2 regions of the Vibrio alfacsensis genome follow, and region 2 is predicted to be linked to the other one. Evidence: riboswitches for the same ligand, from Rfam matches in the RefSeq annotation. Region 2 holds a riboswitch; the other holds the start of a gene.

Region 1 (5,932 bases), on a different replicon from region 2:
GCTTGTAACATCAGATAGCCTAAACCCTCACTTGAACCAACCCATTCACCCACCACGGCACCAATTGGTGCAATAACCACGGCGACACGAATCCCGGATGCCAGTGTAGGTAGAGCGGCAGGCAACTGGATATGGCGCAGCAATTGCCATTTCGACGCTCCCATAGTTTTAGCAAGATCGAGATAACCGGTTGGTGTATTCCGAAGACCGTCATAACAACATGTCGTGACGGGGAAAAAGATGATGATCGCCGCCATCACCACTTTTGATGCGATGCCATAACCTAGCCAAAGCATGAGCACAGGCGCGATCGCAAATACCGGTATTGCTTGGCTGGCAATCAGAATGGGCAGGAGCCAACGTTTGAGCGGTTCGAACATCAGCATTTGTAATGCGAAGAACAAGCCCATTGATAATCCAAGCACCAGACCAAACAAGATCTCTTGAGCCGTAACCCAAGTATGTTTGAGCAATACGTCATAACGAGTCACTAATCTGTCCAGAACTTCAATTGGCGAGGGTAAGATGAAACTTGGCATGTCGAATACGACAACAGCCAGTTGCCACAAGCCCAAGATGACCGTCGTGCTGATTACCAAGCGAAGTGCCGGATGAGTCACTCGCTCCTTTTTATCTATTTTCGTTGAAATGGAGTTGTACTGAGTCATGTCACTCATAGTCTTTCTCCAATTGATCCAATATGGCTTGTTGTAATGCAGCACATTCACCGTCGAGCACTCTCGGTGGCTTTGAGTTTGGAACAACAAGGTGAAGAGCTTGCGCAGGCGTACCCTGCAATACATAGAGTTGGTGAGCTAGTCGCACCGCTTCTTGGGGATCATGAGTGATCAATACCACGGTCTTATCTTTTAGTAATTCGGCAGATAAGGTTTGCAGTTTATGACGAGTCACGGCATCGAGCGCCGAGAAAGGTTCATCCATGAGAACTAAGGGCTTGTCTTGCATGAGAGTTCGGGCGAGAGCGACACGCTGTCTCATGCCGCCAGACAGTTGATCGGGTTTGGTGTTTGCGTATTCTGTCAATCCAACTTGTTTTAATAAGGTCAGCGCACGTTGCTTGTTTTGTTCGGACCCATGAGGCCTTGTTGAATGAGAAAATCGTGAACTTAGGCAGACGTTGTCTAACACGTTCAACCATGGCAGTAACAGGTCTTGCTGCGCCATGTAGGCAATGCGATCGCGCAAGGCGATGCCATCCGTGGTGGTCAGCTCTCCATACCAATCAACCTTGTCATCCAGCAGACCCGCGAGATAGCGCAGGATCGTCGTTTTACCACAACCACTGCGACCAAGTAAGACTGTCCATTTGTTCGCAGGGATGTTCATGCTCAACCTTGCTAGCGTGGGGGTCAGGCTGTCTTTGTATTGTAGGCCAGCGTCCGAAAGTTGAAGGCCCAGAGTTCTAACGCGCATTATTGTTTTTGCCAAAGTTTGGACCAGCAAAGAAATGATGCACAGGGCCGTGACCTTGACCGACATCTAACTCATCGGCATGAGCAATAGCTTGGGTGATGTATTCTTTACCCAAATGTACGGCTCTATTTAGACTGTTCTCTTGGCCAAGGTAAGAGGCGATAGCGGATGAAAGCGTGCAGCCAGTACCGTGTGTGTTTTTGGTTGGGAATCGTTTCGCACTGATGAGTTCAGCACTGTCTTGCAGGATCAAGAGATCGTTACTGTTTTCATCTTTTTCTAAATGCCCGCCTTTTAACAGTACCGCTTTTGCACCGAGAGCGCGTAAGTCGGCAATCATGTCATTCATCTCAGACTCTGATTGAGGAACCGCCTTACCCGTAAGCGCTGCACCCTCTGGTAAATTTGGAGTAATGATGTCAGCGAGCGGAATCAGTGCTTCTTTCAATGTGCTGATGGCAGACTGTTCCAATAACAAATCGCCGCTGGTGGCGACCATTACAGGATCAATGACAAGGTGCTTGGGCTGATACTGCTTAATCTTGTTGGCAACAACTTTAATGATGCTCGAATCCGCCAGCATGCCAACTTTAACTGCGACAATGTTGAGGTCGGTAAAAACGGAATCGAGCTGGCTTTCAACATGCTCTAAAGGTATCGGGAAAATAGCGGAAACACCCTGCGTATTTTGCGAGGTAATAGCAGTAATCACCGAACAGGCAAAGCTTCCGGTTGCGGATATGGCTTTGATGTCTGCTTGAATGCCTGCGCCGCCGCCACTGTCCGACCCTGCGATCGTCAATACAATCGGGGTGGTTGACGATACTGTCGTTTGTGTTTTCGACTCTGCTGATGGTTGTTCTTGGTTTGATTGCTGCGCCATGGTCGCTCCTATTAAAAGACGTATAGGAACTGACTTTGGCTATCGCAAGGGAAGATCGGTGATCGGATCCGTTGAGGCTAGCTAAACTGATGGATGTTCAAGATCGGCTAGTGGCAAAGTAATGATAGTTCCCTACGTCAGTACTAACTGAATCAGGTTCAACGGGTCTCTATTTCGATCTCAGCCAACACAATTACTGCATTGGCTCCCCGACTATTTCGCTAGGATAATAGCAGTTCACGAATAGTAGATGTACGGATTTTTTCGTTTGAATCAAACAATCGATAAATTTTGAGAAGTCCAACTCTGTTTGATATCGGTATTGAGTATTTTTATCTCTGTTAATTAAAAATTGACTGGAAAGTTCTTGGAACAAATGATGTTTTGCATTGAAAGTGGTAGAGAAAGACTCCATTTATCATTGATAGTTCGACATAATACGTAACGAATCGTTGTTTGATTTAGCAAGGATTAGCATAAAACAAGGTTAAAAAAGTGTTAACATTTAACGCGTTGCCAATATGCTTTTGAGTCATCCAATTTAGGTTGTGACTGTTATAAACAGAGTCTAACTCAGAGGTGGGGAAGGCTAGGACGATCAACGAGCAAGGAGATTTCATGCTTAATTCTGTAACAGCGAAAGCGGTGATCGATCATGCCCTCTTTTTAGGGGCTGATTTCGCTGAGCTATTCGTTGAACACCATCAAACCAACACTGTCCAGATCGCATCTGGTGAGGTGGACAAGGTGAACTCGGGTATCGATTTTGGTATCGGTATTCGTCTCTTCTTCGGTCATAAAGTGCTTTACGGTTACACCAACAGCACCGATGAAGCCGAGCTTAAACGCGTAACCTCACTGCTTGCAGCAAAAGACAAGCGTGAGCAAATCGTGTCAGCAGGTTCTCTCAATCTGAACCGCTACCCAATTCAACATGGTTGTCGTATGCCACTTGGCAAAGACGCTAACCTAGATTCTAAAATTGCTTTCTTATTGCAAGTTGACCAAGCCGCACGCGCAGAGAGTGAACATATCAGCCAGTTCATTGGCAGCGTGCTTCAGCGCGAACAGCAAGTGTCTATCTTCAACTCAGAAGGTCTACACGTTGATGATACTCGCCACTACATCCGAGTTGCTGGTAACACTGTCGCGCAAAAAGGTAATGAGCAGTCTTCTGGTATGGAAGGTCCTGGCGCTCTTGCTGGTTGGGAGTTCAGTGAACAGCTGGATGCGAAAGAGCTAGGTCAAACTATCGCGCAGCAAGCGTTAGTAAAACTTGGTGCGGATGCGTGTCCATCGGGTGAAATGCCAGTGGTAATTGGTAACGGTTTTGGCGGTGTTATCTTCCATGAAGCGTGTGGTCACTTGCTAGAAACCACTTCGGTTGCGAAGAAAGCATCAGTCTTCCACGACAAGATGGGCGAAATGGTTGCTCACACCGCAGTGAATGCAGTCGATGATGGCACCATGACCAACGAATGGGGCTCGATTCACATTGATGATGAAGGCATGAAGACTCAGCGCACTCAATTGATCAAAGACGGTAAGCTAACCAGCTTCATGGTCGATAAAATGGGTGGCATGAAGACAGGTTATGAGCCTACGGGTTCTGGTCGTCGTCAAAACTACAAGTTCGCACCAACATCGCGCATGCGTAACACCTTTATCGAAGAGGGCGAGCATGCACTTGATGACATGCTGGCAGGCATCGAACGTGGTATCTATGCGAAGAAGATGGGCGGTGGCTCGGTTCAACCGGGTACGGGTGAGTTTAACTTTGCTGTTCGTGAAGCTTATCTCATTGAAAATGGCAAAATCACCAAGCCTCTGAAAACAGCAACGCTGATCAGCACGGGTCCAAAAGTGTTGAAAGAAATCAGCATGGTCGGCAAAGACATGGCGCTTGCGCCGGGCATGTGTGGTTCAGTAAGTGGTTCAGTACCAACAACAGTCGGTCAGCCAACGCTGAAAGTCGATAACATTCTGGTAGGAGGCGGTAACTAATGAGCCAAGAACAACAACTTCTTACTGCGGTTGATTACGTCCTATCAGAAGCAAAACGCCAAGGGGCAGAAGCGGACGTCATTGTAAACCGCAACAGCAGCTTTTCTTTGAAAGCGAACCAAGGAAAGCTGGATGAGTACAAAGTAAGCTCAAGCCAAGTTCTGGGTGTTCGTGTTGTGAAAGATGCGCGCGTTGCAACGAGCTATTCTGAGTCGTTAGAGCAACCAAGCTTAGATTTGATGCTGACCAATGCACTGCAAAGCGCTCGCTTTTCCAAGCAAGATGAACATCAGGCCATTAGCTGTGTGAACAGCCAAATCACGACCGATGTTGCTGAGATTGCACAAGAGGATACCACCTCGGTTGACGAAAAGATCGAACTGTCTCTCGCTCTTGAGCAAGGCGTAGTCGCTCTGCCTCACGCTTCTAGCGCACCTTACAATGGTTATAGTGATAGCGAAACGCAATTAATCATCGCCAATACACAAGGCTCGTTGTGCCAACACTTCGAACGCTCGTTTACTTGTTACGCGTATACCTTGTTTGAAAAAGACGGCAAACAGTCGATGGCGGGTAGAATGTCACTGGGTCGCCATTTTGATGAGTTGAACCCAGCTTACTGTATCGAAAGTGGTTACAACCTTGCTCGTGATCTTCTTGAAGGCGCTCCGGTTACGACGGGTAACTATCCTGCTATTTTTCACATCAATGCGCTAGCAAGTTTATTCGGTGCTTTCGGCAGTGCTTTCTCTGGTGTAAGCGCGATGAAAGGTATTACGCCACTGGGTGACAAGCTTGGTCAACGTGTTGCGAGTGATTTGATTACCTTTACCGATACGGCTTACATGCCAAATGGTATGGCGATCGCAAGTTTTGATAGTGAAGGCTTCGCGACTCAAAACAATGTCATGATTGCTAATGGTGAGTTGAAAACCTTGCTACACAACAGCCAGACCGCAAGTTACTTGGGCGCAGTCTCGACAGCAAGTGCTGCGCGTGGTGCAAAATCGAGCTTAGACGTGTCAGCGAATCACAAAGTGATTGCGACAGGCAACAGCAGTGCGTCAGAAGTAAAAGCGGGTGAGTACCTAGAGTTAGTCGAACTTCAAGGTGTCCATTCTGGGGCGGATGCAGTGAGTGGTGATTTCTCGTTTGGTGCGAGTGGCTTCTTGTGTCGTGATGGTAAGCGCATTCAACCAGTACGTGGTATCACGGTAGCGGGTAACTTCTACAAGTTGCTGCAAGAAGTTGAGGCAGTAGGTGATACTCAGCTAATTAACGATAGCCGCACTTTCTTCTCGCCAGACGTTCGTTTTGCTCGTTTGAGCATTGGTGGTAAGTAAACTTAGCATTCCTATAGAAACAAAAAGAGGACTCATTGCAGTCCTCTTTCTTTTATCAACTCACGAAAATTAAAATTCGCGAATGTCCAACTCATTGTGGATTAAAACCACACACTGAGAAGCGAAAAGCATCTTAGGACCTAAGCTGATCTTCTCTGTGCCAAGGCGCTTCAAGCTGTTAAAAGACTTCTTCGGCATCGGAATATGGTCAGTTAGCAAGAAACATGGGTTTCCACCGATTTCAGCATCACGAACAAATTCACCTTTT
Region 2 (5,932 bases):
GGTATCAGAAGTGCGAATGCTGACATGAGTAACGATAAAGGGGGTGAAAAACCTCCTCGCCGGAAGACCAAGGGTTCCTGTCCAACGTTAATCGGGGCAGGGTAAGTCGACCCCTAAGGCGAGGCCGAAAGGCGTAGTCGATGGGAAACGGGTTAATATTCCCGTACTTCTTACAATTGCGATGGGGGGACGGAGAAGGCTAGGTGGGCCTGGCGACGGTTGTCCAGGTTCAAGTGCGTAGGCTTAAGAGTTAGGTAAATCCGGCTCTTTCTAAGGCTGAGACACGACGTCGAGCTACTACGGTAGTGAAGTCATTGATGCCATGCTTCCAGGAAAAGCCTCTAAGCTTCAGATTGTAAGGAATCGTACCCCAAACCGACACAGGTGGTCGGGTAGAGAATACCAAGGCGCTTGAGAGAACTCGGGTGAAGGAACTAGGCAAAATGGTACCGTAACTTCGGGAGAAGGTACGCTCTTGATGGTGAAGTCCCTTGCGGATGGAGCTGACGAGAGTCGCAGATACCAGGTGGCTGCAACTGTTTATTAAAAACACAGCACTGTGCAAAATCGTAAGATGACGTATACGGTGTGACGCCTGCCCGGTGCCGGAAGGTTAATTGATGGGGTTAGACTTCGGTCGAAGCTCTTGATCGAAGCCCCGGTAAACGGCGGCCGTAACTATAACGGTCCTAAGGTAGCGAAATTCCTTGTCGGGTAAGTTCCGACCTGCACGAATGGCGTAATGATGGCCACGCTGTCTCCACCCGAGACTCAGTGAAATTGAAATCGCTGTGAAGATGCAGTGTACCCGCGGCTAGACGGAAAGACCCCGTGAACCTTTACTACAGCTTGGCACTGAACATTGACCCTACATGTGTAGGATAGGTGGGAGGCTTTGAAGCAGGTACGCTAGTATCTGTGGAGCCGTCCTTGAAATACCACCCTTGTAGTGTTGATGTTCTAACGTCGACCCCTTATCGGGGTTGCGGACAGTGCCTGGTGGGTAGTTTGACTGGGGCGGTCTCCTCCCAAAGAGTAACGGAGGAGCACGAAGGTGGGCTAATCACGGTTGGACATCGTGAGGTTAGTGCAATGGCATAAGCCCGCTTGACTGCGAGAATGACAATTCGAGCAGGTGCGAAAGCAGGTCATAGTGATCCGGTGGTTCTGAATGGAAGGGCCATCGCTCAACGGATAAAAGGTACTCCGGGGATAACAGGCTGATACCGCCCAAGAGTTCATATCGACGGCGGTGTTTGGCACCTCGATGTCGGCTCATCACATCCTGGGGCTGAAGTCGGTCCCAAGGGTATGGCTGTTCGCCATTTAAAGTGGTACGCGAGCTGGGTTTAGAACGTCGTGAGACAGTTCGGTCCCTATCTGCCGTGGGCGTTGGAGAATTGAAAGGGGCTGCTCCTAGTACGAGAGGACCGGAGTGGACGAACCTCTGGTGTTCGGGTTGTGTCGCCAGACGCATTGCCCGGTAGCTAAGTTCGGAATCGATAACCGCTGAAAGCATCTAAGCGGGAAGCGAGCCTTGAGATGAGTTCTCCCTGATACTTTAAGTATCCTAAAGGGTTGTCGGAGACTACGACGTTGATAGGTCAGGTGTGTAAGTGCTGTGAGGCATTGAGCTAACTGATACTAATTGCCCGTGAGGCTTAACCATACAACACCCAAAGGGTTTTGATGGACTCAAAGCAAGAACAAGACTTGATTGTGTAGAGAACACAAAAACAGCTTTCCAAACTTTTTGTTTTCCCTTTTTTCGAAAAAGCGAAAGTAAAAAGACAGAATTTGCTTGGCGACCATAGCATTTTGGACCCACCTGATTTCCATTCCGAACTCAGAAGTGAAACGAAATAGCGCCGATGGTAGTGTGGGGTTTCCCCATGTGAGAGTAGGACATCGCCAGGCTTTAATTTTAAGGTAAACGCGTTGAACGGCGATTACCGGATAGAGAGAAATCTCCGTCACCGTGTGGAGCGGTAGTTCAGTTGGTTAGAATACCGGCCTGTCACGCCGGGGGTCGCGGGTTCGAGTCCCGTCCGCTCCGCCATTTATTCAGACGAAGCCCTAGCAGAAATGCTGGGGCTTTTTCGTATATGCATAAACTTGGTCTTCGACCAACGAGTCCCGCTTGAACGCAAGCCCGGCCGCCCCGCCATTTATTCAGACAAAGCCCTAGTAGCAATGCTAGGGTTTTGTCGTATATTCTATATTTCTCTAGTACTCCTAAAAATAAGTAATCATAGTGCTAACAGAAATCAGTAGCTTAAAATTTTCTCTTCTGTTAGCCTCATATGAGCTTGTGTTCACTTTTCTCGTTAACACATTTGTTGAAACGGTGTTTATTTGCCCTACGTGACACCTGTAACTTTTAAAATATACCCAAATTCCGAGTGAGGGCGTTTGCTAAATTCTAAGATTTCATCGTCACTATAGCCTCAGATTTGATTACAATGTCGCCATTAACTTTTCTGGGGGAACTATGGGACAACTATCCATTTTGGGGTTTATTGCATTAGGTGGCGCATTTGGTGCATGTTCTCGTTACTTAATTTCTGAACTTTGTGTGATGCTACTTGGTCGTGGCTTTCCGTACGGTACCCTCACTGTGAACGTGGTTGGTTCATTTATTATGGGGCTGCTGATTGCGGCGTTTGAAAGTGAGATACTTGCAACTGATCCTTGGCGCCAAATCATTGGATTAGGCTTTCTTGGTGCACTAACAACATTCTCCACGTTCTCGATGGATAATGTTCTTTTGATGCAACAAGGCGCTTTCTTCAAAATGGGTCTGAACGTTTTATTGAATGTTGTACTAAGCATCTCAGCTGCATGGATTGGCTTTCAGTTATTGATGCGTAGTTAGTCAAATTTTGAACAACTCGGCTTGGTTTAACCAAGCCGTTTTTATATACTGATTTCACTTGTCGGAGTGCCATAAGGCTGAGACCGTTAATTCGGGATCCGTTGAACCTGATCAGATTAGAATCTGCGAAGGGAACAAGAGAAGATATCTACACCAGAGTTCTATCTGGTCGACCTATCAAATAGTCGAATGTTGTTATAGACGAAGAGCATCCGCTCAACTTGTCCTCAATTCGATTCCTCTTGTCGCATCTATCCGCCAAGCATTTTTATCCCAATACTTTTTATCTAAGCATAACAAAGCAAGGAAAAATGCTATGTCGAGTCGCAAGCAAGCGAGACTGGAAGCAAAACAGTTCATTGATACACTCTCGGTACAACCGTACCCAAATTCAAGAAAAGTCTACGTAGAGGGTTCACGTCCTGATATTCGTGTGCCAATGCGTGAAATATCACTCGCTGATAGCCTTATTGGGGGCACAAAAGAAGCGCCTATTTTCGAGCCTAATGAGCCAGTACGCGTTTACGATACCTCGGGTGTATACACAGATCAAAATCACACCATAGACATTTACAATGGCTTACCTAAGCTGAGAGAAGAGTGGATTGAAGAGCGTGCCGATACTGAGCTACTTGATGAAGTAAGCTCGGTATACACCAAAGAGCGCCTAGAAGATGAAACGCTAGACGATCTTCGTTACGGAAATTTACCACGTATTCGACGTGCCAAAGATGGGCAGTGCGTGACTCAATTGCACTATGCTCGCCAAGGTATAATCACCCCAGAAATGGAATACATCGCCCTACGTGAAAATATGGGGCGTGCTCAATACCGCGATGAAGTGCTGAATCAACAACATCCGGGTCAAAGCTTCGGAGCGAATCTTCCAAAAGACATTACCGCCGAGTTTGTGCGTAAAGAAGTCGCCGAAGGTCGCGCTATTATCCCTTCTAATATCAACCACCCAGAATCCGAACCAATGATCATTGGACGTAACTTTTTGGTCAAAGTGAACGCCAACATTGGTAACTCATCGGTCACTTCTTCGATTGAAGAAGAAGTAGAGAAGTTAGTATGGGCAACGCGCTGGGGTGGAGATACCGTTATGGATCTCTCTACTGGACGTAATATTCACGAAACTCGCGAGTGGATTCTACGTAACAGTCCGGTTCCGATAGGTACCGTACCAATGTATCAAGCGCTTGAGAAAGTGAATGGTGTTGCTGAAAACCTTAACTGGGAAGTGATGCGTGATACCCTGATCGAGCAAGCAGAGCAGGGCGTTGACTACTTCACTATCCATGCCGGTTTACTACTTCGTTATGTGCCAATGACTGCAAAACGCGTTACTGGCATTGTCTCTCGTGGTGGTTCTATCATCGCGAAATGGTGTTTAGCGCATCACCAAGAAAGCTTCTTATATACTCACTTCCGAGAGATCTGTGAAATCTGTGCTAAGTATGATGTGGCACTTTCTCTCGGTGATGGTCTGCGTCCTGGCTCGGTTGCCGATGCTAACGACGAAGCGCAATTTGCAGAGCTTCGTACTCTTGGAGAATTGACCAAGATAGCGTGGGAATACGACGTACAGGTGATTATCGAAGGTCCTGGTCATGTTCCAATGCATATGATCAAAGAGAACATGGAAGAGCAGCTAGAGCACTGCCATGAAGCTCCTTTCTACACCCTTGGTCCATTGACGACAGACGTCGCTCCTGGTTACGACCATATTACTTCAGGCATCGGCGCTGCCATGATTGGTTGGTATGGCTGTGCGATGCTTTGCTACGTAACTCCTAAAGAGCATCTTGGTTTACCAAACAAAGAAGACGTGAAAGTAGGCATGATCACGTACAAGCTTGCTGCGCACGCCGCGGATTTGGCTAAGGGACACCCTGGCGCTCAAGTTCGTGATAACGCACTTTCTAAAGCTCGCTTCGAGTTCCGTTGGGAAGACCAGTTTAACTTGTCACTCGACCCAGATACCGCACGCGCTTTCCATGATGAAACCTTGCCTCAAGAGTCTGGAAAAGTTGCTCACTTCTGCTCGATGTGCGGACCAAAGTTCTGCTCCATGAAGATTTCGCAAGAGGTACGAGAGTACGCGAAAGACACTGAGCAAGTTGCTGCGGACCAAGCTATATCGATCAAAATGCTGGATGATCCTCTTGAGGGGATGCGTCAGAAATCGCAAGAGTTTAGAGATACAGGTTCTGAGCTATACCACCCAGCAGCACATGCCGAGGTAAGTGACTAATGAGCAAAATCCTTATTCCGTCATCATTGATTGAACTGACAGGTTTAGTTCAGCAATGTTTGCTGTTGGCGAAAGAACAGGGTTTTAGCATCGAAGACATTGAGTTGGGTGTGAGCCCAACTCAATCTATTCAGCTTGTTCGCGACCAACAGACCACACGCATAACGGCAGATCTTATTGATGGTTATGACTCTGATCATGAGAGTTCATTTGTGCTCTATTACCGCTCTGCTTTATCGGTAGATGCGTGTGCTAAGCAACCGTCGAAAGCGATTTATATTGGCATTGCTGATACGCAGGTATCCGATGAAAAGGAGAAAGTGCTTCAGCTTGATATCTGGCGTCACCCAATTAACAACGAAGTGAGAGCGCTTTCCGTTAAGTCCAAATTCAACGCAATGTTCGATCCCGAACATCACCTTGCTTGGACAGTAACGCTGACAGTACTCGATTTTCCTATCGAAGATGCGTTAACACTTGCTCGAGGAATGCTAACTCAACAAGCGAATGTTTCACGTGAAACACTGTTGAATGACAACCTTGACGAGGGAAGATCTACTCAGTGGGCTGACCAATTCTATGATTTCCCCACGCCTGTACTGGAGGATAACCGACTAGGTATTCAAGTTGGTTGGTCTGCACAATGCGAGAGCGTTAGCTTTCCAACTCTAACTAAGCAAAGTCTAGGGCTCTATCCAGTCGTTGATGATGTTGCGTGGATTGAGCGTCTACTGCCACTAGGCATCAACACTATTCAACTGCGAATCAAGAACCCACAACAAGCCGATTTAGAACAACAG

Evidence for each region. Region 2 has a riboswitch for thiamine pyrophosphate ahead of thiC (phosphomethylpyrimidine synthase ThiC). Riboswitches for the same ligand answer to the same signal wherever they lie in the genome.
Region 1: it holds a riboswitch for thiamine pyrophosphate, as region 2 does, so the genes downstream of both, thiD (bifunctional hydroxymethylpyrimidine kinase/phosphomethylpyrimidine kinase) here and thiC (phosphomethylpyrimidine synthase ThiC) in region 2, are expected to answer to the same signal.

Annotation. Positions count from the first base shown of each region.
Region 1 covers NZ_AP024166.1:77,196-83,127, forward strand. The annotation lists partial or broken gene VA249_RS15040 (ABC transporter permease) at 1-611, opposite strand, end outside; gene VA249_RS15045 (ABC transporter ATP-binding protein) at 670-1,434, opposite strand; gene thiD (bifunctional hydroxymethylpyrimidine kinase/phosphomethylpyrimidine kinase) at 1,424-2,317, opposite strand; TPP riboswitch at 2,430-2,539, opposite strand; gene VA249_RS15055 (TldD/PmbA family protein) at 2,936-4,321, shown strand; gene VA249_RS15060 (TldD/PmbA family protein) at 4,321-5,664, shown strand; gene trmY (tRNA (pseudouridine(54)-N(1))-methyltransferase TrmY) at 5,734-5,932, opposite strand, start outside.
Region 2 covers NZ_AP024165.1:3,103,806-3,109,737, reverse strand. The annotation lists rRNA gene VA249_RS14370 (23S ribosomal RNA) at 1-1,669, shown strand, start outside; rRNA gene rrf (5S ribosomal RNA) at 1,801-1,917, shown strand; tRNA gene VA249_RS14360 (tRNA-Asp) at 1,983-2,059, shown strand; gene crcB (fluoride efflux transporter CrcB) at 2,492-2,875, shown strand; TPP riboswitch at 2,928-3,026, shown strand; gene thiC (phosphomethylpyrimidine synthase ThiC) at 3,192-5,132, shown strand; gene VA249_RS14345 (thiamine phosphate synthase) at 5,132-5,932, shown strand, end outside.